Regions from separate parts of the [Rhizobium] kunmingense genome, predicted to be linked through region 1. Evidence: predicted binding sites of a transcription regulator. Region 1 holds the regulator's gene; the other holds the start of a gene.

Region 1 (16,393 bases):
TCAGCCGCATAGAGCGGTGGGACATGCACCGCCTCGCGCGAGACAAGGATGTAGAATTCGTCCGGATCGAGGATCAGTTCGTTACGGCCACGGCTATAGAGCGGTTCCCAGAAATCAAACAGGTCGTGCTGGGCCTTCTTGTCGACATCGACCACGGCGGTGTGGTGCTTGCCACGGTAGCCGATCAGGCCGTTCTCATCGCCCCTCAGATCGATCGACAGGGCGATGCCGCCACCCGAGACGTTCGGCTTGGCGGCGGCGACCAGTGTTTCCGTCTCGTGCAGGTGGAGGATTTCCGGCTCGGTCAGGAGCGCGTTGCCGATGCGGAAGCGGATCTGCGACAGGCGCGAGCCCTGACGGGCGACGATCGGGAAGGTGCGCGGCGAGATTTCCAGATAGAGCGGGCCGGAATAGCCGGCCGGTATCTTGTCGAACTCTTGCGCATGATCGGTGATGACGCGGGTGAAGATATCGAGGCGGCCGGTCGAGGATTTCGGGTTTGCCGAAGCGGACATTTCCGCCGGCAGGTCGAGACGTTCCATCAGCGGCACGATGTAAACGCAACCGGTTTCCAGAACCGCACTTTCCGTCAGGTCGACGACATGCAGCTTCAGGCGATCGAGCTTGTCGGACACAAGGCTGTTCGGGCCCGGCATGAAGGAGGCGCGGACGCGATAGGCTTTCGCGCCAAGCCGAAGGTCGAGGCTTGCCGGCTGGATCTGGTCATGATCGAGCGCCCTCTCGGAGATCAGTCGCCCCGTTTCGAAAAGCGCCGCGATCGCGCGGTCCGCCAGAATTCCCGTTTCCCGAGCCATGATGTCTCTTTCAAATTTTGGCGGTGACAAAACCAAATACAGGCCATTGACGCAAGCAGATGCTAGGCGTAAGCCAGCTTTATCCCGTGGTGATTTGCCGGTCGGCTTGCAGCCACGTTAAACAAGTGGCTAAAAAGACCGGGTTGCTAAAACCGGTCTGCTTTCGCGGCCGGTTTTTTTGTTTTGGAATGAGGACTGACATGACAGACAAATGGCGCCCGGCAACTACACTCGTACACGGTGGCACGCTGCGCTCGCAATATGGCGAGATGTCTGAGGCGATCTACCTGACACAGGGCTTTGCCTACGACAATTCCGAAGCCGCGGAGGCACGCTTCAAGGGCGAGACCGACGGCTATATCTATGCCCGCTACGGCAGCCCGACCAACGACATGTTCGAAAAGCGCATGTGCGCGCTGGAAGGCGCCGAAGAAGCGCGCGCCACCGCCTCCGGCATGGCCGCCGTTTCGGCGGCGCTGCTCTGCCAGCTGAAGGCCGGCGATCATATCGTCGCCGCCCGCGCGCTGTTCGGCTCGTGCCGCTGGGTCGTAGAGACGCTTGCGCCCCGATACGGCATCGAATGCACACTCGTCGACGGCCGCGACCTGGCCAACTGGGAAGCCGCGATCCAGAAGAATACCAAGGTCTTCTTCCTCGAAAGCCCGACCAACCCGACGCTCGAAATCGTCGACATCGCCGGCGTGGCCAAGCTCGCCAACCAGATCGGCGCCAAGGTCGTGGTTGACAACGTGTTTGCCACGCCGCTTTTCCAGAAGCCGCTCGAACTCGGCGCCCACATCGTCGTCTATTCGGCAACCAAGCATATCGACGGCCAGGGCCGCAGCCTTGCCGGCGTGATCCTTTCTGATCGCGAATGGGTGCTGGAGCATCTGCAGGACTACTATCGCCATACCGGCCCGGCCATGTCGCCGTTTACCGCCTGGACACTGATCAAGGGCCTCGAAACGCTGCCCTTGCGCGTGAAGCAGCAGACCGAGAACGCTTCCAAGGTCGCCGACTTCCTGGCCGAGAGCGGCAAGGTTGCCAAGGTCATCTATCCGGGCCGCAAGGACCATCCGCAGGCAGATATCATCGCCAAGCAGATGACCGGAGGCTCGACGCTCGTCTGCTTCGAACTGAAGGGCGGCAAGGAAGCGGCCTTCAAGCTGCAGAACGCTCTGGAAGTGGTGACGATCTCCAACAATCTAGGCGATACGCGCAGCCTGATCACCCACCCCGGCACGACGACGCACAAGAACCTGACCGACGAGGCCCGCGCAGAGCTTGGCATCTCCCCCGGCACCGTCCGTTTCTCGGCCGGCATCGAGGACAATCAGGATCTACTCGACGACTTCGCCCGCGCGCTTGCGGCGATCTGACGGACCGGCCTATTCAGACATGGTGAATTGCAAGCAGTGTCATCGCTTGCGATTCACCATAACAGTTATCCCTAATTCCAAGAACAGATCACGGTTTCCGGCGTAAGCTGTGAGTTTTCTTGACGTTTATGGCGCACTGTACGATATCCGACGCAATGGAGTTGAGGTGTTGTCCATGTATCGCGCCCGGACACGAGACATAGAAGTTGCAGTAGAGCCCTTTTACCTGGAGGATCAATCCTGCCCGGAAGAGAGCCGCTACGTCTGGGGTTACCGTATCGTCATCGAGAACCATTCGATCCATACGGTCAAGCTGGTTCACCGCTACTGGCACATTACCGACGAGAACGGTCTGGTTGACGAGGTCGACGGCCTCGGCGTGGTCGGTGAACAGCCGAGACTTCGCCCCGGCGACAGTTACGAATACTCGTCCGGCTGCCCGCTCGATACGCCGTCGGGCATGATGTTCGGACATTACGACATGCAGACGGATGAGGGCGAAGTGTTCAAGGTGGATATTCCCGCCTTCTCGCTCGACACGCCGGGCATTGCCCGTACTCTCAACTGAGAACGACTGACGGAAACGTGATGCGGGCGCTAGACAGAACTGCGGATCATGGATGAATATTATTTAATATCCGTTTGTTAGCTGATTTTCGCCCGCAAAACATTAGCGCGTACGCAGATATTGACGCAAGCTTCCAGCAGGCTTCACTTCCTATCGCCCGGAGAGCCGGAGTTTTTCGGCGTCCTTTAGCGGTATGCGGAGTAGCAATGCGGATCGAGATCGAAAACGCGGAATTGGCGGGCCAGTCGCTGAATGAGGCAATGCGCTTTCACGCGAGCGGGGATCTGGAAAGCGCCGAGAAGCATTATGTGCAGGTTCTCTCCAAGGAATATCGCACGACCGATATTCTGCCGCTTCTGGCAGGCGTCGTCTCCAAGCGCGGCGATACCGAGATGGCGCTCTATTACTGGGACAAGCTGATCGCGCTCGACCCGCGCCACCTGACCGCCTATCTGGAGAAGGCGAAGATCCTGCGCGACCTGAAGCGTCATGACGAGGCGATCAACTGTTACCAGATCGCCCGCGGCCTTGCTCCGGATAAGCCGCTCGTGCGCAACAACCTTGCCGTGACGCTGGCCGATAGCGGCCGCAAGGACGAGGCGCTGCAGGAATTCGGTCAGGTGCTGCGCCTGCAGCCATCCAATATCAACGCGTTTCATCAGATGCGCCGCCTGACGGCCTCCATCGTACCCTTCTGGCATATTCCGATGCTGAACGACGCGCCACGCAACGACGCCTTCGAAGCCGCGATCATCAAGGCGATCGCAATGCGCGGGCCGGATGCGCAGATCCTCGACATAGGCTCGGGCAGCGGCCTGTTGTCGATGATGGCAGCGCGCGCAGGCGCAACCAACATCGTCACCTGCGAGGCCGTGCCGGTGATTGCCCGCACGGCCGAGGCCATTATCGCGGACAACGGCTATTCCAAGCAGATCAAGGTGGCCGCGAAGAAATCGACGGAGCTTGTCGTCGGCAAGGAACTGGAGACAAAGGCGAGCATGCTCGTTTCGGAAATCCTGTCGAGCGACCTTTTGGCCGAACATGTGCTTTCCACTTTCGAGGATGCTCGCGAGCGGCTTCTGACCGATGATGCGATCATCATTCCGAAGCGGGCCGCTGCGATGGGCTGCCTCGTCACCAGCGAGACGCTGGAGGCCTATAGCAGCGTGACGACGGTTTCCGGCTTCGACGTGTCGCGCTTCAACAATCTTGCGCCGATGGCGTTGCCGATCCACGGCACGATGACGGACTGGACGCGGGCATCCGGCGATTTCGAGATTACCGCCGTCGACCTGACGAAGAAAACGCATGAAGCCACACTGCGCCAGCTCGATGTTCCGGCGACCGCATCCGGCAAGGTGATCGGCGTGGTGCAGTGGATGCATGTCGATCTGATCGACGACATCCATTTCTGCAACCACCCGGATGTCTATCAAGACGGCGGCTGGCTGCAGATCCTTCACCCGTTCCCGCAGCCGATCGAGATCGCCGCCGGCGAGACGCTCACGCTGATTGCCGGCCATGACAAGGCAAGCCTCGTCGTGCTGCCCAAGGGGGTGAAGAAGCCGGATCAGGCAACCGACACCAGAGCCTGAGCCACCAGCGTATAAAACTCCATGAAAAAGGGCGGCCGAATGTTTTCCGGCCGCCCTTTTTGGTTTGATCTGACTGCGCCGATCAGGCCGGCGCGAACTCAGCCACGTCGTAGCGGTAGGTGGTGGAGCAGAATTCGCAGGTGACTGCGATCTGGCCATTCTCCTCGCTCGCCTCGATCTCCTCGGCGCTGAAGCCGGTGAGGACGCCCTTGATCTTGTCGCGCGAGCAGCTGCAGCGATCGAAGACCGTCTGCGGGTCGTAAACGCGCACGCCGCGCTCGTGAAACAGCCGATAGAGCAGCCGTTCGATGGCGACCTGCGGGTCGGTCAGCTCGTCCGTATCGATGGTCTCGACCATGGTGCGCGCCTCGTTCCAGGCATCGTCGGCGGCATCCGTATCGCGCTCATCACCGTCACCGCCGTGCAGGTCCGGATGGCGCATGCGCTCGGGTGCCTGCGGCAGAAACTGCGCCACAAGCCCGCCTGCCCGCCAGTTGTGACGCGGCTTGCCATCGTCTCCACGGTCATAGAGTTCCGCGACACCGAGGCGCACGCGCGTCGGGATCTGTTCCGACTGGCGGAAATAGACGCCGGCAATCTCCTCCAGTGAAGAGCCGTCGAGCGGCACAATGCCCTGATAGGGCTGCATGCCGTGTCCCTGATCGATGGTGAAGGCGAGAACACCCTGACCGAGAAGCTCGGGCGGAGTGATCTTGCCATCCTTGATGGCGGCAGCGAGCGCATCCTCGTCATAACGGGCATAGGCGCGCAGGGCATCCGGCGTCGAGAAATCGGCAACCAGCAGATCGACCGGACCGTCACCCTTGGTCTGGATGGTGAACTTGCCGTCAAACTTGAGCGAGGTGCCAAGCAGCGCGGTCAGAACGATCGCTTCGGCCAGGAGGCGGGCAACCGGTGCCGGATAGTCATGCCGGCCGAGGATCGTGTTCAGAAGCGGGCCAAGCTGCACCGCACGGCCGCGCACATCGAGACCTTCGACCTGGAAGGGCACGACCCTGTCGTCGCCGGCAAACGGGAGATCGTTCAGTTCCAATGTTGCTTCCGCCATCATATACTCCTTCGTGCCGATAGCGCGACCTTTACACAAAGGGCGGCCCGAGCGGAACCGCTGGCCACCTCAAAAGGTCTCGGCAATGTCATGTTGAAGCGCCCCGGCATGGCGTCGGCCTGCCATTCGGCGCGTTGGAAAGCCGACAGATGGTGTCGCTCAAGCCGGAGTTCAAGATGCCGTGAGGGGACCGCTCAAACGGCCCCGAAACACCAGGCCAGGATCGATTTCTGGGCATGCAGACGGTTCTCCGCCTCATCGAAGACAACCGACTGCGGGCCGTCGATCACGGCGTCGGTGACTTCCTCGCCGCGGTGCGCCGGCAGGCAATGCATGAACAGCGCATCGGGATTGGCCTGCTTCATCAATGCCTCGTTGACCTGATAGGGCTGGAAGATGTTGTGGCCGCGCGCCTTGTGCTCCTGGTTCATCGACACCCAGGTATCGGTGACCACCACGTCCGCGCCGGCAACCGCGCGCTCGACATCGTGGGTCAGCATGATGTCGCCGCCGTTGTCGCGCGCCCAGTTCAAGATCTTGTCGTCCGGCTCCGAGCCCATAGGCACGGCCATGGTCATGCGGTAGCCGAAACGGGCCGAGCCTTCGACCAGCGAATGAAGCACATTGTTTCCGTCGCCGGTCCAGGCGATCGTCTTGCCTGCCACCGGGCCGCGATGTTCCTCGAAGGTCATCAGGTCGGCCATGATCTGGCAGGGGTGGGTCAGGTCCGTCAGCGCATTGATGACCGGTACGGTGGCGTGTTCGGCCATTTCCATCAGGCGCGTGTGGTCCGTGGTGCGGATCATGATCGCATCGACATAACGCGACAGAACCTTGGCCGTGTCGCCGATCGTCTCGGCGCGGCCAAGCTGCATTTCGGTGCCGGAGAGGAACAGCGTTTCACCGCCAAGCTGGCGCATGCCGACATCGAAGGAGACGCGGGTACGGGTCGAGGGCTTTTCGAAGATCATCGCCAGCATCTTGCCGGCCAGCGGCTTGTCGGCGGTACCGGCCTTGGTCGCCTGCTTGCGCGTCTTGGCGTCATCGAGGATGACGCGCAGATCGGCCGAGGAGACCGTGGATAGATCGAGAAAATGCTTCGGAGATGCCATGTTATGTTCCCTATCAAGAGGGAACCATCAATGGCGCCCCCCTGCCTGCCCTCAGGCGGATTTCTTCAGCTGTTCGGCGGTGAGCGCTTCCGCTGCGCGCTCGATGCGGGCAAGGCCTTCGCGAGCCTCTTCCGCGGTGACTGTGAGCGGCGGCAGCAGACGCACGACATTGTCGCCAGCCGGAACGGCCAGCATCTTCTCTTCGCGCATGCCGGTCACGAGATCGCCTGCCGGAACCTTGGCCTTGATGCCGAGCAGCAGGCCTTCACCGCGGATATCCTCGATCACTTCCGGGAAGCGATCCTTGAGTGCCGCCAGACCCTGGCGGAAAACAAGCGATACGTCGCGGACATTTTCGAGGAAGCCTTCAGCCAGGACGATATCGAGCACAGCATTGCCGCAGGCCATGGCGAGCGGGTTGCCGCCATAGGTCGTTCCATGAATGCCGGGCTTCATGCCGGATGCGGCCTCGGCCGTCGCAAGGCATGCGCCGAACGGGAAGCCGCCGCCGATGCCCTTGGCGATCGCCATGATATCCGGCGTGATGCCCGCCCATTCGTGAGCGAAGAACTTGCCGGTACGGCCGACGCCGGTCTGGACCTCGTCGAGGATCAGCAGCAGGCCCTTCTCATCACAGATGCGGCGAAGCTCGCGCATGAATTCCTTCGGAACGGCGCGCACGCCACCCTCACCCTGGATCGGCTCGATGAGGATCGCACCTGTATTTTCATCGATCGCGGCATTCAGCGCTTCAAGATCGCCGAAAGGCACCTGATCGAAACCCTGCGCCTTCGGCCCGAAACCTTCCATGTACTTTTCCTGACCGCCGGCAGCGATCGTCGCGATCGTGCGGCCGTGGAAGGCGCCTTCGAAGGTGATGATGTGGAATTTTTCCGGGTGCCCCTTGGAGAAATGGTAGCGGCGTGCCGTCTTGATGGCGCATTCCAGCGCTTCCGCACCCGAATTGGTGAAGAACGCCTTGTCGGCGAAGGTCGCTTCCGTCAGGCGACGGGCAAGGCGCTCCTGCTCGGGGATCTCGTAGAGGTTCGACAGATGCCAGACCTTCTCGGCCTGCGACTTCAGTGCTTCGACGAGATGCGGATTGGCATGGCCGCAGGAGGTCACGGCGACGCCTGCGCCGAAATCCAGATATCGCTCGCCGCGTTCCGTCACGAGCCATACGCCCTCACCGCGCTCGAAGCGCAGCGGGGCCCGGGCAAAAGTGTCGAAAAGCGCGGCTTCAGCCATGGCGACATCACTCCTGAGGCAATCAATGTCCCGTTCGAAAAAGGACATTTCAAAAAATCAAAATGCCGCCCTCGGGGCGGCGGTCGCACTATCATCGCTCGACAGGGGAATGTCAACAAAACTCGCGGAATTGCAGGGCCTTCGCCCCCTCGGGCCACCACCACCGGCTGTGGCAAAAATGACTCGACAGGGAAGCAAGTTGGGGAAAACCCGAAAATCGATTCCCGACGATTCCCCGGACTCTTGTCACGGAGTCAACCGACCTCTAGGTTAATGGTCAATTACTAGACTGCATGCGGCGGAACTAGTCACCGACAAGCTATATATAGTATCTGCGACGGGTTTTACATCCGCCGCATCGGAGACGGATTCTGCATGCCGAAGTCGTTCAAAGGCGGAGAACGGGCATGAACTGGACAGACGAGCGCGTCGAAAGACTGAAGAAACTCTGGGCAGAGGGCCTCAGCGCCAGCCAGATTGCAGCACAACTTGGAGGCGTAAGCCGGAACGCCGTCATCGGCAAAGTTCACCGTCTCAACCTTCCGGGTCGCGCCAAGGCAGGCGGCACCGTTGCCACCAACCGCGCCGTCAAGCGCCCGGCTGTCGCGCCTCGCCCGCAGACTTTCGCCTCGCGTACGGCAACGGCCACCCGCACCGTTACCCGCCCGGTCGGCGCAACCGTCGTCCACGAGGAAATCGAGATCGAAGCCCGCCAGGAACTGGTGCTGCGCCCGGCAGCCAATATCGTCCTGCCGATCTCCAAGAAACTCGCCTTGACCGAACTGACCGAGCGCACCTGCAAGTGGCCGGTCGGCGACCCGCTGACGGACGATTTCCATTTCTGTGGCTGCGAGTCCCAGGACAGCTCGCCCTACTGCAAGTACCACGCAAAGCTGGCTTACCAGCCGGTACACGAGCGCCGTAAGGCGGGTGCAGCACGCGCCTGACCGGCACGGCACGGACTTCAAAACAGCGGGCTTTAAGGCCCGCTTTTTTATTGCCGGTCCCTGGACATGCCCCGGCTGCAAGGCAGGATTGCCCGTTCGACGCTTGCCCTTCGCAGCACAAGACCTTATTTATTCTGTGAGCGAGGACGACCTCCCCCAGTATGGGCATCAACAACCGGGACGACCCGGCAGAGCCCAAGGGGTATAAAGTCATGCGGACCACACGCGACCGTATTCGCCACGCCATCAGCTTCGAAATCATCGGACTTGCGCTGTTCATTCCGTTCAGCGCTTTCGTGTTCGACATGCCCATCTCGCATATGGGCGTGATCGGCATCGTTTCATCGACGCTCGCGACGATCTTCAACTATGTCTACAATCTCGGCTTCGACCATGCGATGCAGCGCCTGCGCGGCACTACGGAAAAAACGCTGGCTCTGCGCGTCCTGCATACGGTTCTTTTCGAACTCGGCCTGCTGGTCGTGCTGTTGCCGTTCATCGCCTGGTATCTCGGCGTGACGCTCTGGCATGCGCTGGTGATGGATATCTCGTTCGCGCTCTTCTACCTGGTCTACGCCTTCGTCTTCAACTGGAGCTACGACCGGGTGTTTCCTCTGCCCGAATGGCAGGAGAAGGCAGAAGCCTGATCTCTTCCCAAAAAGAAATCAGCCCGGAAGCGTCGACCGCTTCCGGGCTGATGTTCGTTCCGTCAGATCCTGTTGATCAGGATTCCATGGAATAACCCGCACCGCGAACGGTGCGGATGACATCCTGCATGTTGGAGAAGTTGAGCGCCTTGCGCAGGCGACCGACATGGACGTCGACGGTGCGTTCGTCGACATAGATATCGTGGCCCCAGACACCGTCGAGAAGCTGAGAACGCGAGAAGACGCGGCCCGGCGAAACCATCAGGAATTCCAGAAGGCGGAATTCCGTCGGACCGAGGCGCACTTCGCGGCTCTTGCGGTGAACGCGATGGGTCTCGCGATCAAGCTCGATGTCTCCGCATTTCAGAACGCTGGAGAGAACCTCCGGCTTGGCGCGGCGCAGCATGGCCTTGACGCGGGCCATCAGCTCGGGCGTCGAGAACGGCTTGACGACGTAATCGTCCGCGCCGGTCGCGAGGCCGCGAACGCGTTCGCTTTCCTCGCCGCGGGCCGTCAGCATGATGATCGGCAGACGTTCCGTCTCCGGCCGCATGCGCAGGCGCCGGCACAGTTCGATGCCCGATACGCCCGGCAGCATCCAGTCGAGGACCAGAAGATCCGGAGCGCGTTCCTGAAGCCGGATTTCCGCCTCGTCCCCCCTAAGGATGGTCTCGACTTCGTAGCCTTCGGCTTCGAGGTTGTAACGGAGGAGGACGCTCAGCGCCTCCTCGTCTTCCACTACCGCAATTCTTGGCTGCATCCTCATTACGCTCCGTCAGGTACGCTGCTGCATCGGCCCGAAAATCGGCTCGATTTTCGGAAGGCCCGATGCGCAGTTTCTTAGCAATCGAGCGCCCCATGCACGTCCTTAAGGACGTGCGGCCCTCCGGCAGCAATCACTCGGCGACAGCGCCGACAGTGTTTGCCGTATCATCCTTCGGGCGCTCGCCTTCCGGCGCCGCACCCGTGGTCATGTAGTAGATTGTCTCGGCGATGTTGGTCGCGTGGTCGCCGATACGCTCGATGTTCTTGGCGCAGAACAGGAGATGCGTGCAGGTGGTGATGTTGCGCGGATCTTCCATCATGTAGGTCAGAAGCTCGCGGAACAGCGACGTGTACATCGCGTCGATCTCTTCATCGCGCGAGCGGATCGCCTCTGCCCGTTCCGCCGAGCGGGTGGCGTAAACATCGAGAACATCCTTGAGCTGGACGGCCGCGAGATCCGACAGATGCTCGAGACCGCGGGCAAGCTTGCGCGGCACGCCGGTGCCCTGCACCGCGATGACGCGCTTGGCAGTGTTCTTGCCAAGATCACCGACGCGCTCCAGATCGGCTGCGATGCGCAGGGTGCCGATGATTTCACGCAGGTCGGCCGCCATCGGCTGACGCTTGGCGATGGTGACGATCGCCTTGTCCTGAATTTCGCGTTCGGCGTGATCGAGGATCACGTCGTCGGAGATGACCTTCTGGGCAAGCGCAGAGTCGGAGTTGACCAGAGCGCGCACGGCATCGCCGCACATCTGCTCGGCCAGGCCGCCCATTTCGGAAATGCGGCGGCGCAGATATTTCAGTTCTTCGTCGTAGGCAGAAAGGATATGACTGGATACCATCTTCTTGTCCTTGAAAATCCGTAGCAGCAGGCAAATGGCTTATCGCCGATCAGCCGAAGCGACCCATGATGTAATCCTGGGTGCGCTGGTCATCCGGATTGGTGAACATCTTGTCCGTGTCGTTCTCCTCGACCAGCTGGCCGAGATGGAACATGGCGGTGCGCTGCGAGACGCGGGCCGCCTGCTGCATCGAGTGCGTCACGATGACGATCGTGTAGTTGGCGCGCAGCTCGTGGATGAGTTCCTCAACCTTGGCGGTGGCGATCGGGTCGAGCGCCGAGCAGGGTTCGTCCATCAGGATCACTTCCGGCGAGACCGCGACCGCACGGGCGATGCAGAGACGCTGCTGCTGGCCACCGGAGAGACCGGTGCCGCCTTCATGCAGGCGATCCTTGACTTCGGCCCAGAGGCCGGCGCGCTGCAGAGATGCCTCGACGATCGCATCCATATCCGCCTTGCCGCGGGCAAGACCGTGGATCTTCGGACCGTAGGCGATGTTTTCGTAGATCGACTTCGGGAACGGGTTCGGCTTCTGAAACACCATGCCGACGCGGGCGCGCAGTTCCACGACATCGATTTCCTTGTCGTAGATGTCGTCCTGGTCGAGCGTGATCTTGCCGGTGACCTTGCAGTTCTCGATCGTGTCGTTCATGCGGTTCAGCGTGCGAAGGAAGGTCGACTTGCCGCAGCCCGACGGGCCGATAAGCGCCGTTACCGTGTTTTCGCGGACGTTCAGGTTGACGTCGAAAAGCGCGCGCTTATCGCCGTAATAGACCGAAACGTCCTTGCCGATCATCTTGTAGGCTACATCATTCATCTTCTTGTCCAGCGCCTTTTCAACTGCTGCTTCTGACAACATATTCATTGTGTCGATCTCCTACCACCGGCGTTCGAAGCGGCGGCGCAACAGAATTGCACCCACGTTCATGACAATGAGGAACAGGAGCAGGATGATGATCGCTCCCGAGGTTCTTTCGACGAAGGCGCGTTCCGCCTCGTTCGCCCACATGTAAATCTGCACCGGCAGCGCGGTCGACGGATCCATGGGGGTCGTCGGGTAGTTGGCGACGAAGGCGACCATGCCGATCAGAAGGAGCGGCGCGGTTTCGCCAAGCGCGTGCGCCAGGCCGATGATCGTGCCGGTGAGAATGCCCGGCATGGCGAGCGGCAGGACGTGGTGGAAGATGGTCTGCATCTTCGATGCGCCGAGGCCGAGAGCTGCGGCGCGGATCGACGGGGGAACCGCCTTCAGGGCCGCACGGGTGGCGATGATGATCGTCGGCAGGGTCATCAACGTCAGCACCAGACCGCCGACCAGCGAGGCCGAACGGGGCATGCCCATGAAGTTGACGAAGACTGCAAGGCCGAGAAGACCGTAGACGATAGAAGGCACCGCCGCGAGATTGTTGATGTTCACCTCGATCAGGTCGGTGAATCTGTTCTTCGGGGCGAATTCCTCGAGATAGATGGAGGCAGCGACACCGATCGGCAGCGACAGGATGAGCACGATCGCCATCATGTAGAAGGAGCCGATCAGGGCGACGCCGACGCCGGCGGCTTCCGGACGGCTGGAATTGCCGTTGACGAAGATGCCGGTGTTGAAGTGCTTGCCGAGAGCGCCCGCTTCCGCCAGCTGGTTCATCCAGCCGACCTGCTGGTCGGAGACTTTTCGGTTGTTTTCGGACACGGTGAGGTCGATCTGGCCCTTGAAGGCGCTGTCGATATCGCCGGCTGCGAGCAGCGACACGGTCTGGGTCGTGCCGATGATCTGCGGGTTGGAGGTGACCATGTCCCGCAGCTGACCGCGAACACCGTCCGAAATCATCTGGTTGACGGCACGCAGGCCCTGACGATCGCCCTCGGCGACGCCGAGCACCTTTGCCAGAGCATCGCGGGCGACAACCGGATAATTGGCGGTCATCAGACGCTGCGGATTTTCGGCACGCTCGTTATTCCGGTCGATGATCTGTTCGGAGAATTCGACTGGAATGGTGATCATCGTCTGCTGGAACGCGGTGTAGCCCTTGGAGACGACCGAGTAGAGCAGGAGGAACAGGAACAGGATGCCGAAGGACAGGGCTGCGATGCCATAGGCACGGAAGCGACGTTCGGCGGCATAGCGGCGCTTGATGCCGATATCGCGGCGAGCGGGCTTGGCCGACGCGCCGGCGGGGAAGGATACCACGTCGGTCATTCGTACTGCTCCCGGTATTTGCGCACGATGTAGAGCGCGTAGATGTTGAGGCAAAGCGTGATGGCAAACAGCGTGATGCCGAGCGCGAAGGCGACGAGCGTCTGCGGCGAGGTGAATTCAAGGTCGCCCGTCAGCTGGCTGACGATCTTGACGGTCACGGTCGTCATCGGCTCGAACGGATTGAGCTGCATGCGGGCGGCCACACCTGCGGCCAGCACGACGATCATCGTTTCACCGATGGCGCGCGAGGCGGTCATCAGCAGAGCGCCGACAATGCCCGGAAGTGCCGCTGGCAGCACGACCTTCTTGATCGTTTCCGACTGGGTGGCACCGAGACCGAGCGAACCGTCACGCAGGGTGCGCGGCACGGCGGTGATGATGTCGTCCGACAGCGAGGAGACGTAGGGGATCAACATGATGCCCATGACGAAACCGGCAGTCAGAACGGACTGCGCCTGGATGAAGTTGGCGAAGTCGCCGGTGGCTATGCCGTTGATCTGCGAAGATAGGTCGCGCAGGAACGGACCGACCGTGGTCAGGGCGAAGAAGCCGTAGACGATGGTCGGGATGCCGGCCAGGACTTCAAGCAGCGGCTTGGCGACCGAGCGCACGCCCCTGGATGCGTATTCGGACATGTAGATCGCCGAGAACAGGCCGCTCGGAACAGCGACGAGCATGGCGACGAGGCCGATATAGAGCGTGCCGAGAAGCAGCGGGATAAGCCCGAACTGGCCTTCCGAGGCGGTGGCGCCGGCGGCGGCGAAACGCGGATCCCAGACCGTGCCGAAGAAGAATTCCCAGGCGGGAACGCGGCCGAAGAAGTGGCCGGCTTCGGTGACCATCGACAGGACGATGCCGATGGTCGTGACGATGGCGATCGACGAGGCGAGAACAAGACCGCCAAGGATGACGCGTTCCACCCGGTTACGGGCACGGAAGCGCGGCGAAATGCGGGTATACGAGAAACCGGCACCGGCAAGAGCGACGATCATCACGATCGCCGTCATGATGCGGTTGCTGACCTTGTTCATCGCGTTGAGGTCACCGGCGGATTCGACCATGTAGGGCTCGGGATCGCCGGCAAGCGGAACGCCCCTGGCACCCATGGCGGCGCGCAGCGCAGCCGGGTCTGCACCCACCTGATCGATTTCTTCCAGCGTCAGGACATCCATGCCGCGGGCCAGAGCACCGACCATGCCGAAGGCGAGGCCCTGCTCAGCCTGGCTGCGCGCTTTCACCTCTTCGGGGAAGCCGGACAGCACGGTGGAATTAATGTAGAACGGGCTGGCGATCAGCCAGACGGCCAGGACGATGGCGGCAGGAAGAACGGCGCAGATCGCGACGAACGTGCCGTAATAGCCGGGGCGGGAGTGAAGTTTGGAGGATAGGCCGCCGGCAATCGCCAGCGCATGTCGCGTCCCCACGACATAACAGACGATCGCTATGATCGCCAAAATCAACAAGATCAGTGGTGTGCTCATCAGAATCCCCCGGCCTACCGCCTTCGGCGGCAGCCACTACCGCACAAATCCCATCACCGGAACCGAATTAGTCGCAAATACCCAGTTTTCGGGCCGCCCTATGAAAGGGCACAGGCTTGAAAGTCGTCGCATAAGGCCGGGAACAGGTTAAGATTTTCCGACGGAAACGCACCGACTGTCAGCAGAGCAGCGCTCCGGGCCAACACCTTGGCAGCCCGGCACTTGAAAGAAACCCGGCGCCGCTCGATCGAGCGGCGCCGGATCGTAGATTACAGGGTCTTGCCGTCTTCGAAGGCCTTGCGGGCTTCGTCGCGCTGTGCGTCCGGAGCAGCAACCAGGCCGTATTCGGCGAGCGGGCTTTCCGGGCCGACCATGTCGTCAGACAGGAAGAATTCCACGTATTCCTTCAGGCCCGGGATAACGCCCAGGTGAGCCTTCTTTACGTAGAAGTACAGCGGACGGGAAACCGGGTACTCGCCGGACGAGATGGTTTCGGTCGACGGAACGACTTCCGAAACGGTCGCGACCTTCAGCTTGTCCATGTTGTTTTCGTAGAAGGCCAGGCCGAATACGCCAAGGCCGGTCTTGTTGGCGGCGATACGCGCGAGCGTCTCGGTGTAGTCGCCGTCGATGTCGACTGCAGCGCCGTCCTTACGGACTGCGACGCAGGCAGCAGCAGCGGCCTTGGCATCGGTGATCGAAGCCTTGATGACGTCCGGAGCGCCGGCTTCCTTGCAGCCTTCAGCCATGATCTTCTCTTCGAAGACTTCGCGGGTGCCGTGCTTGGAACCCGGAATGTAGGCAGCGATCGGGCCCTTCGGCAGGGTCGGGTTTACGTCCGACCAGTTCTTGTGCGGGTTGGCGACGAGCTTGCCGTCAACAACAACCTGAGCGGCGAGAGCCGTGTAAAGGTCCTTCGGGGTGATCTTCATGTCGCCGTTGGAAGAGTCGGCAGCGAAGACGATACCGTCGTAACCGATGCGGACTTCCTGAACGTCGTTGACGCCTGCAGCCTTGCAAGCTGCCAGTTCGTCGGCCTTGATGGCGCGCGAAGCGTTGGCAATGTCGATGGTGCCTTCACCAACGCCCGAGCAGAATGCCTTCAGACCGCCACCGGTGCCGCCCGACTCGATGACCGGAGCCTTGAAGTCCGGGAAGGTCTCGGCGAAGGTTTCGGATACGATCTTTGCGTAAGGCAGAACCGTGGAGGAGCCGGCAACCTGGACCTGGTCGCGAGCGGCGGCAGCGCCGGCAAATGCGACAGAAGCCACGAGGGCAGCTGCGGAAAGTTTCAAGATGTTCATCGATCTCTCCCGATAAGGGTTTTCTAAAAAGCGTTCTCGCCGGCTTTTCGCGCTTGCCGGCTCTCGGCCCGCTTCTATTAGCTGCCGTTGACCTCAGCTTTTATGTCACTTCGATGAAACATTTATGACAAATTATATCGTTGATTTCACTGCGAAATACTGTTGCACGCGCGTGCATGGCAACGCTTTTATGTCAGAACCTGACGGTAAAATCGGAACCCTTGCCCAAAACCGACTTCACAACCAGCCGGGCGCGGTGCCGGGTGAGGATGTGTTTTACGATTGCAAGCCCCAGACCGGTGCCTTTCTTGGATCGGCTGTCGGCCACGCTGACCCGGTAAAAGCGCTCCGTCAGACGCGGCACATGCTCTGCCGGGATGCCCGGACCGCGGTCGACGACACTGACTTCGACCGCCTGCCCCGG
Region 2 (4,613 bases), 2.9 Mb from region 1:
GTGGCGTTCGTGACGAAGCCGAGATCCGCGGTCACCGCCGTACCTATATCGGCTCGATGCCCGGCAAGATCATCCAGTCGATGAAGAAGGCCAAGAAGTCCAACCCGCTCTTCCTGCTCGACGAGATCGACAAGATGGGCTCGGATTTCCGTGGCGATCCGTCTTCGGCCCTGCTCGAAGTGCTCGATCCGGCGCAGAACTCGACCTTCATGGACCACTACCTGGAAGTCGAATACGACCTGTCCGACGTGATGTTCATCACCACGGCGAACACGCTCAACATTCCGGGTCCGCTGATGGACCGCATGGAGATCATCCGCATCGCCGGTTACACGGAAGATGAGAAGCGCGAGATCGCCAAGCGTCACCTTCTGCCGAAGGCGATCAAGGAACACGCCCTGCAGCCGAACGAATTCTCGGTTTCGGACGACGCCCTGATGGCCATCAGCCAGCAGTACACCCGTGAAGCCGGCGTTCGTTCCTTCGAGCGTGAGCTGATGAAGCTCGCCCGCAAGGCCGTGACCGAGATCATCAAGGGCAAGACGAAGTCGGTTGCCGTTTCGGCCGCCAACATCTCGGATTACCTCGGTGTTCCGCGTTACCGCCATGGTGAAGCCGAGGGTGAGGATCAGGTCGGTGTCGTCACGGGTCTCGCCTGGACGGAAGTCGGCGGCGAGCTGCTGACCATCGAAGGCGTCATGATGCCGGGCAAGGGTCGCATGACCGTGACCGGCAACCTGAAGGACGTGATGAAGGAATCGATCTCGGCGGCGGCATCCTATGTCCGTTCGCGCGCCGTCGATTTCGGCATCGAGCCGCCGCGTTTCGACAAGTCGGACATCCACGTCCACGTGCCGGAAGGTGCGACCCCGAAGGACGGCCCGTCTGCCGGTGTCGCCATGGCAACCGCGATCGTCTCGATCATGACCGGCATCCCGGTTTCCAAGGATGTCGCGATGACCGGTGAGATCACGCTGCGTGGTCGCGTCCTGCCGATCGGCGGTCTGAAAGAAAAGCTGCTTGCAGCGCTTCGCGGAGGCATCAAGAAGGTGCTGATACCGGAGGAAAACGCCAAGGATCTGGCGGAAATTCCGGACAACGTGAAGAACAACATGGAGATCATCCCCGTGTCCCGCATGGGCGAGGTGATCAAGCATGCGCTGGTGCGTCGTCCCGAGCCGATCGAATGGGACGGCACGGTGGAGACGCCGGTCATCGCAACCGTCGAAGGTTCCGAAGATGGTGCAACGACCATCGCCCATTGAGCAGACGCTCATGTAAAGCGAGTTTGAATTGTGGAGAAAGCCGGCGAAAGCCGGCTTTTTTTGTGAAAAATGCACGAAAGCCCTTGTTTTTCAGGCGATCTAAGAGCTTTTGGGTTGCCAAGCACCGACGCAAAACTATTGTCGGCGCCGACTAATCGAGTCGTTCCAAAACCGTAGAAAGGGATGGAAACATGAACAAGAACGAGCTGGTATCCGCAGTTGCCGAAAAAGCTGGCCTCTCCAAGGCTGACGCAGCATCCGCAGTGGACGCAGTATTTGAAACCGTCCAGGGCGAACTGAAGAACGGCGGCGACATTCGTCTCGCTGGCTTCGGCAGCTTCTCCGTATCGCGTCGCGAAGCCTCCAAGGGCCGTAACCCGTCGACCGGCGCAGAAGTCGATATCCCGGCTCGCAACGTTCCGAAGTTCTCGGCCGGCAAGGGCCTGAAGGACGCCGTGAACGGCAAGTAAGAGCTTTATCTGGCGGCTGGTCCGTCATGATATGGAAGGCCCGGCGCAAGCCGGGCCTTTTTTGTTTCCTGTTTGCCCCAGGCAACCGCATCCCTCCACAGCCTCCTGTCATCGGCCTGTCACGTAACCGGCTCAAAAGCGGCTGTCTCTTGTCATCCTTGGAGGGGTTCCCATGACATTCTCTTTCCGCGCCGCCCTGACGGCAGCGCTCCTCGCCTCGGTTGCCGTTCCGGCAAGTGCCGAGCAGGTATTCAACCGTATCGCGTCCTTCCCGGTCGCCTCGAACCTGCCGAAGGGCGAGGACAAGGCGACATCGTCGGAAATCATCACCGCGACGGCCGATGGCAACACGCTGATCTATTCCGACGCACCGGGCGGCACGATCGGTTTCATCGACATCACCGACGCCAAGGCGCCGAAGGCCGGCGGCTCGATCGCCATCGACGGCGAGCCGAACTCGGTTGCCGCCGCAGGCCCGAAGGTTCTCATCACCATCGACAAGACCGAAGACCTGACCAAGCCGGCGGGCCAGCTCGGCGTCATCGACATCGCCTCGAAGAAGCTTGAAAGCACCTGCGATCTCGGCGGCCAGCCGGACTCGGTTGTCGTTGCCCCGGACGGCACTTTTGCCGCCATCGCCATCGAAAACCAGCGTGACGAAGACCTGAACGACGGCGCCCTGCCGCAGCTTCCGGCCGGCGAACTGCTGATCGTCACACTGAACAATGGCGTTCCCGCCTGCGACAGCATCCGCCATGTCGACGTCACCGGTCTGGCGACCGTCGCGCCGGAAGATCCGGAGCCGGAATTCGTCAACATCAACGCCAACGGCGAGATTGCCCTGACGCTGCAGGAAAACAACCACGTCATCATCATCGATAGCAAGACCGCCAAGGTCACCGGCCACTTCACCGCCGGCACGGTCGATCTCGACGGCGTCGATGCCAAGACCGACGGTTCGCTGAATTTCTCCGGCAAGCTGACCGCCGTCCCGCGCGAGCCGGACGCCGTAAAGTGGCTGGGTACCGACCGTCTCGTCATCGCCAACGAAGGCGACTACAAGGGCGGTTCGCGCGGCTTCACCATCTTCGACCGCTCCGGCAAGGTTCTTTTCGACGCCGGCATGACGCTCGAACACGAAATCGCCCGCCACGGTCACTTCCCGGAAAAGCGCGCGAAGAACAAGGGCATCGAGCCGGAAGGCATGGAAGCAGCCGTCTTCAACGGCCAGCAGTATTTCTTCGTGCTCTCCGAGCGCGGCTCTATGGTTGCCGTCTACAAGGATACCGGCGCCGAGCCTGAACTCGTGCAGCTTCTGCCGTCGGGCATCTCGCCCGAAGGTGCCGTCGCCATTCCTGGCCGCAACCTGCTTGCCACCGCCAATGAAGCCGATCTCGGCGAAGATGGCGGCGCCCGCTCGCATGTGATGCTCTATGAGCTGGCGGAAGGCGAAAAGGCCTATCCGACTCTCGTCTCCAAGGATGTGGACGGCAAGGTCGTCGGCTGGGGCGCGCTTTCGGGCCTCGTCGGCGATGCTGAAAAGGATGGCATGTTCTACGCCGTCTCCGACTCCGTCTACGCCATGCAGCCGTCGATCTTCACCATCGACGCCACCAGGAAGCCGGCCGAAATCACCAACGTCCTGCGTATCACCCGCAACGGCCAGCCGGCTCAGAAGCTCGACATCGAGGGTATCGCACTCGACGGCAAGGGCGGCTTCTGGCTCGCTTCGGAAGGTGACAGCTCCAAGCTCGTCGGCCACGGCATCTATAACGTCAACGCCAAGGGCGAGATCAAGACCGAGATCGGCCTTCCGGCAGAACTTCTGGCCGGCGAAACCCGCTTCGGTCTTGAAGGCATCACCACCACCGGCGAGGGCGACGACCTGACGCTGTGGATGGCCGTCCAGCGCGAATGGAAGGACGATCCGAAGGGCCAGACGAAGCTTCTCTCCTACAAGCCGAAGTCGAAGGAATGGGCAGCCGTCCGTTACCCGCTCGAAAAGGCTGAAAAGGGCTGGGTCGGACTGTCGGAAATCACCGCAAGCGGCGAATACCTCTACATCGTCGAGCGCGACAACCTGATCGGCGACGCCGCCAAGCTGAAGAAGCTCTACCGCGTCTCGCTCAACGATCTGAAGCCGGCAAAGCTCGGCGGCGAACTTCCGGTCGTCACCAAGGAAGAAGTCCACGACTTCCTTCCTGACCTGAAGAGCGCCACCAACGGCTATGTCGTCGACAAGCTGGAAGGTTTCGCCTTCGACAAGTCCGGCAAGGCCTTCATGGTCACCGACAATGACGGTGTTGATGACTCGTCCGGCGAAACCCTGTTCCTGCCGGTCACGCTCAACCTCAGCAACTGATCCGTTTGAAATAAAGAGGAAAAGGCCGGGTGTTTCGATGCCCGGCCTTTTCTATTTGGAAAGCGTACCTTAAGTCTGGCGTTCCTGATGTGTTCCATACGGGCGACTCGATGACCTCATTCCGCTTCATCCATGCCGCAGACCTGCATCTCGGCAGTCCTTTTCAGGGGCTGGCGCTGAAGGATGCCGATCTTGCCGAGCTTTTCGTTGAGGCGAGCCGCAGGGCGTTCACGACGCTTGTCGATGAAGCTGTCGAGCGCAAGGTCGATTTCTTCATCGTCGCAGGCGACGTCTATGACGGTGACTGGAAGGACAACAAGATCGGTCTGTTCTTCAACCGTGAGGTGGCGCGGCTGGAACGCGCCGGCATTCCCGTCTTCCTGCTCAAGGGCAATCACGACGCCGAAAGCGTCATCACCAAGACGATCACGCTGCCGAAGAATGTCAGCGAATTCCCGACGACCAAGCCCGGAACCTTCAAGCTCGATCATCTGAAAGTGGCGCTGCACGGCCAGG

The links. Region 1 encodes PhoB, which activates phosphate uptake and scavenging genes when phosphate is short. Its sites were predicted from a motif close to TGTCATNNANCTGTCAT; they were not measured.
Region 2: a site for PhoB is predicted at 1,842-1,858, ahead of AC0JZ4_RS17040 (esterase-like activity of phytase family protein). Genes of this name have one in related genera too.

What each region holds. Positions count from the first base shown of each region.
Region 1 is NZ_CDRNXG010000001.1:644,708-661,100, forward strand. It holds gene AC0JZ4_RS03270 (2'-deoxycytidine 5'-triphosphate deaminase) at 1-815, opposite strand, end outside; SAM riboswitch at 892-969, shown strand; gene AC0JZ4_RS03275 (O-succinylhomoserine sulfhydrylase) at 1,016-2,194, shown strand; gene apaG (Co2+/Mg2+ efflux protein ApaG) at 2,370-2,762, shown strand; gene AC0JZ4_RS03285 (tetratricopeptide repeat protein) at 2,969-4,357, shown strand; gene AC0JZ4_RS03290 (Hsp33 family molecular chaperone) at 4,440-5,426, opposite strand; gene argF (ornithine carbamoyltransferase) at 5,621-6,538, opposite strand; gene AC0JZ4_RS03300 (acetylornithine transaminase) at 6,590-7,786, opposite strand; gene AC0JZ4_RS03305 (GcrA family cell cycle regulator) at 8,194-8,733, shown strand; gene AC0JZ4_RS03310 (PACE efflux transporter) at 8,946-9,380, shown strand; gene phoB (phosphate regulon transcriptional regulator PhoB) at 9,457-10,140, opposite strand; gene phoU (phosphate signaling complex protein PhoU) at 10,277-10,990, opposite strand; gene pstB (phosphate ABC transporter ATP-binding protein PstB) at 11,040-11,855, opposite strand; gene pstA (phosphate ABC transporter permease PstA) at 11,868-13,184, opposite strand; gene pstC (phosphate ABC transporter permease subunit PstC) at 13,181-14,665, opposite strand; gene AC0JZ4_RS03340 (PstS family phosphate ABC transporter substrate-binding protein) at 14,935-15,969, opposite strand; gene phoR (phosphate regulon sensor histidine kinase PhoR) at 16,163-16,393, opposite strand, start outside.
Region 2 is NZ_CDRNXG010000001.1:3,525,581-3,530,193, reverse strand. It holds gene lon (endopeptidase La) at 1-1,265, shown strand, start outside; gene hupB (DNA-binding protein HupB) at 1,457-1,735, shown strand; gene AC0JZ4_RS17040 (esterase-like activity of phytase family protein) at 1,908-4,097, shown strand; gene AC0JZ4_RS17035 (metallophosphoesterase family protein) at 4,208-4,613, shown strand, end outside.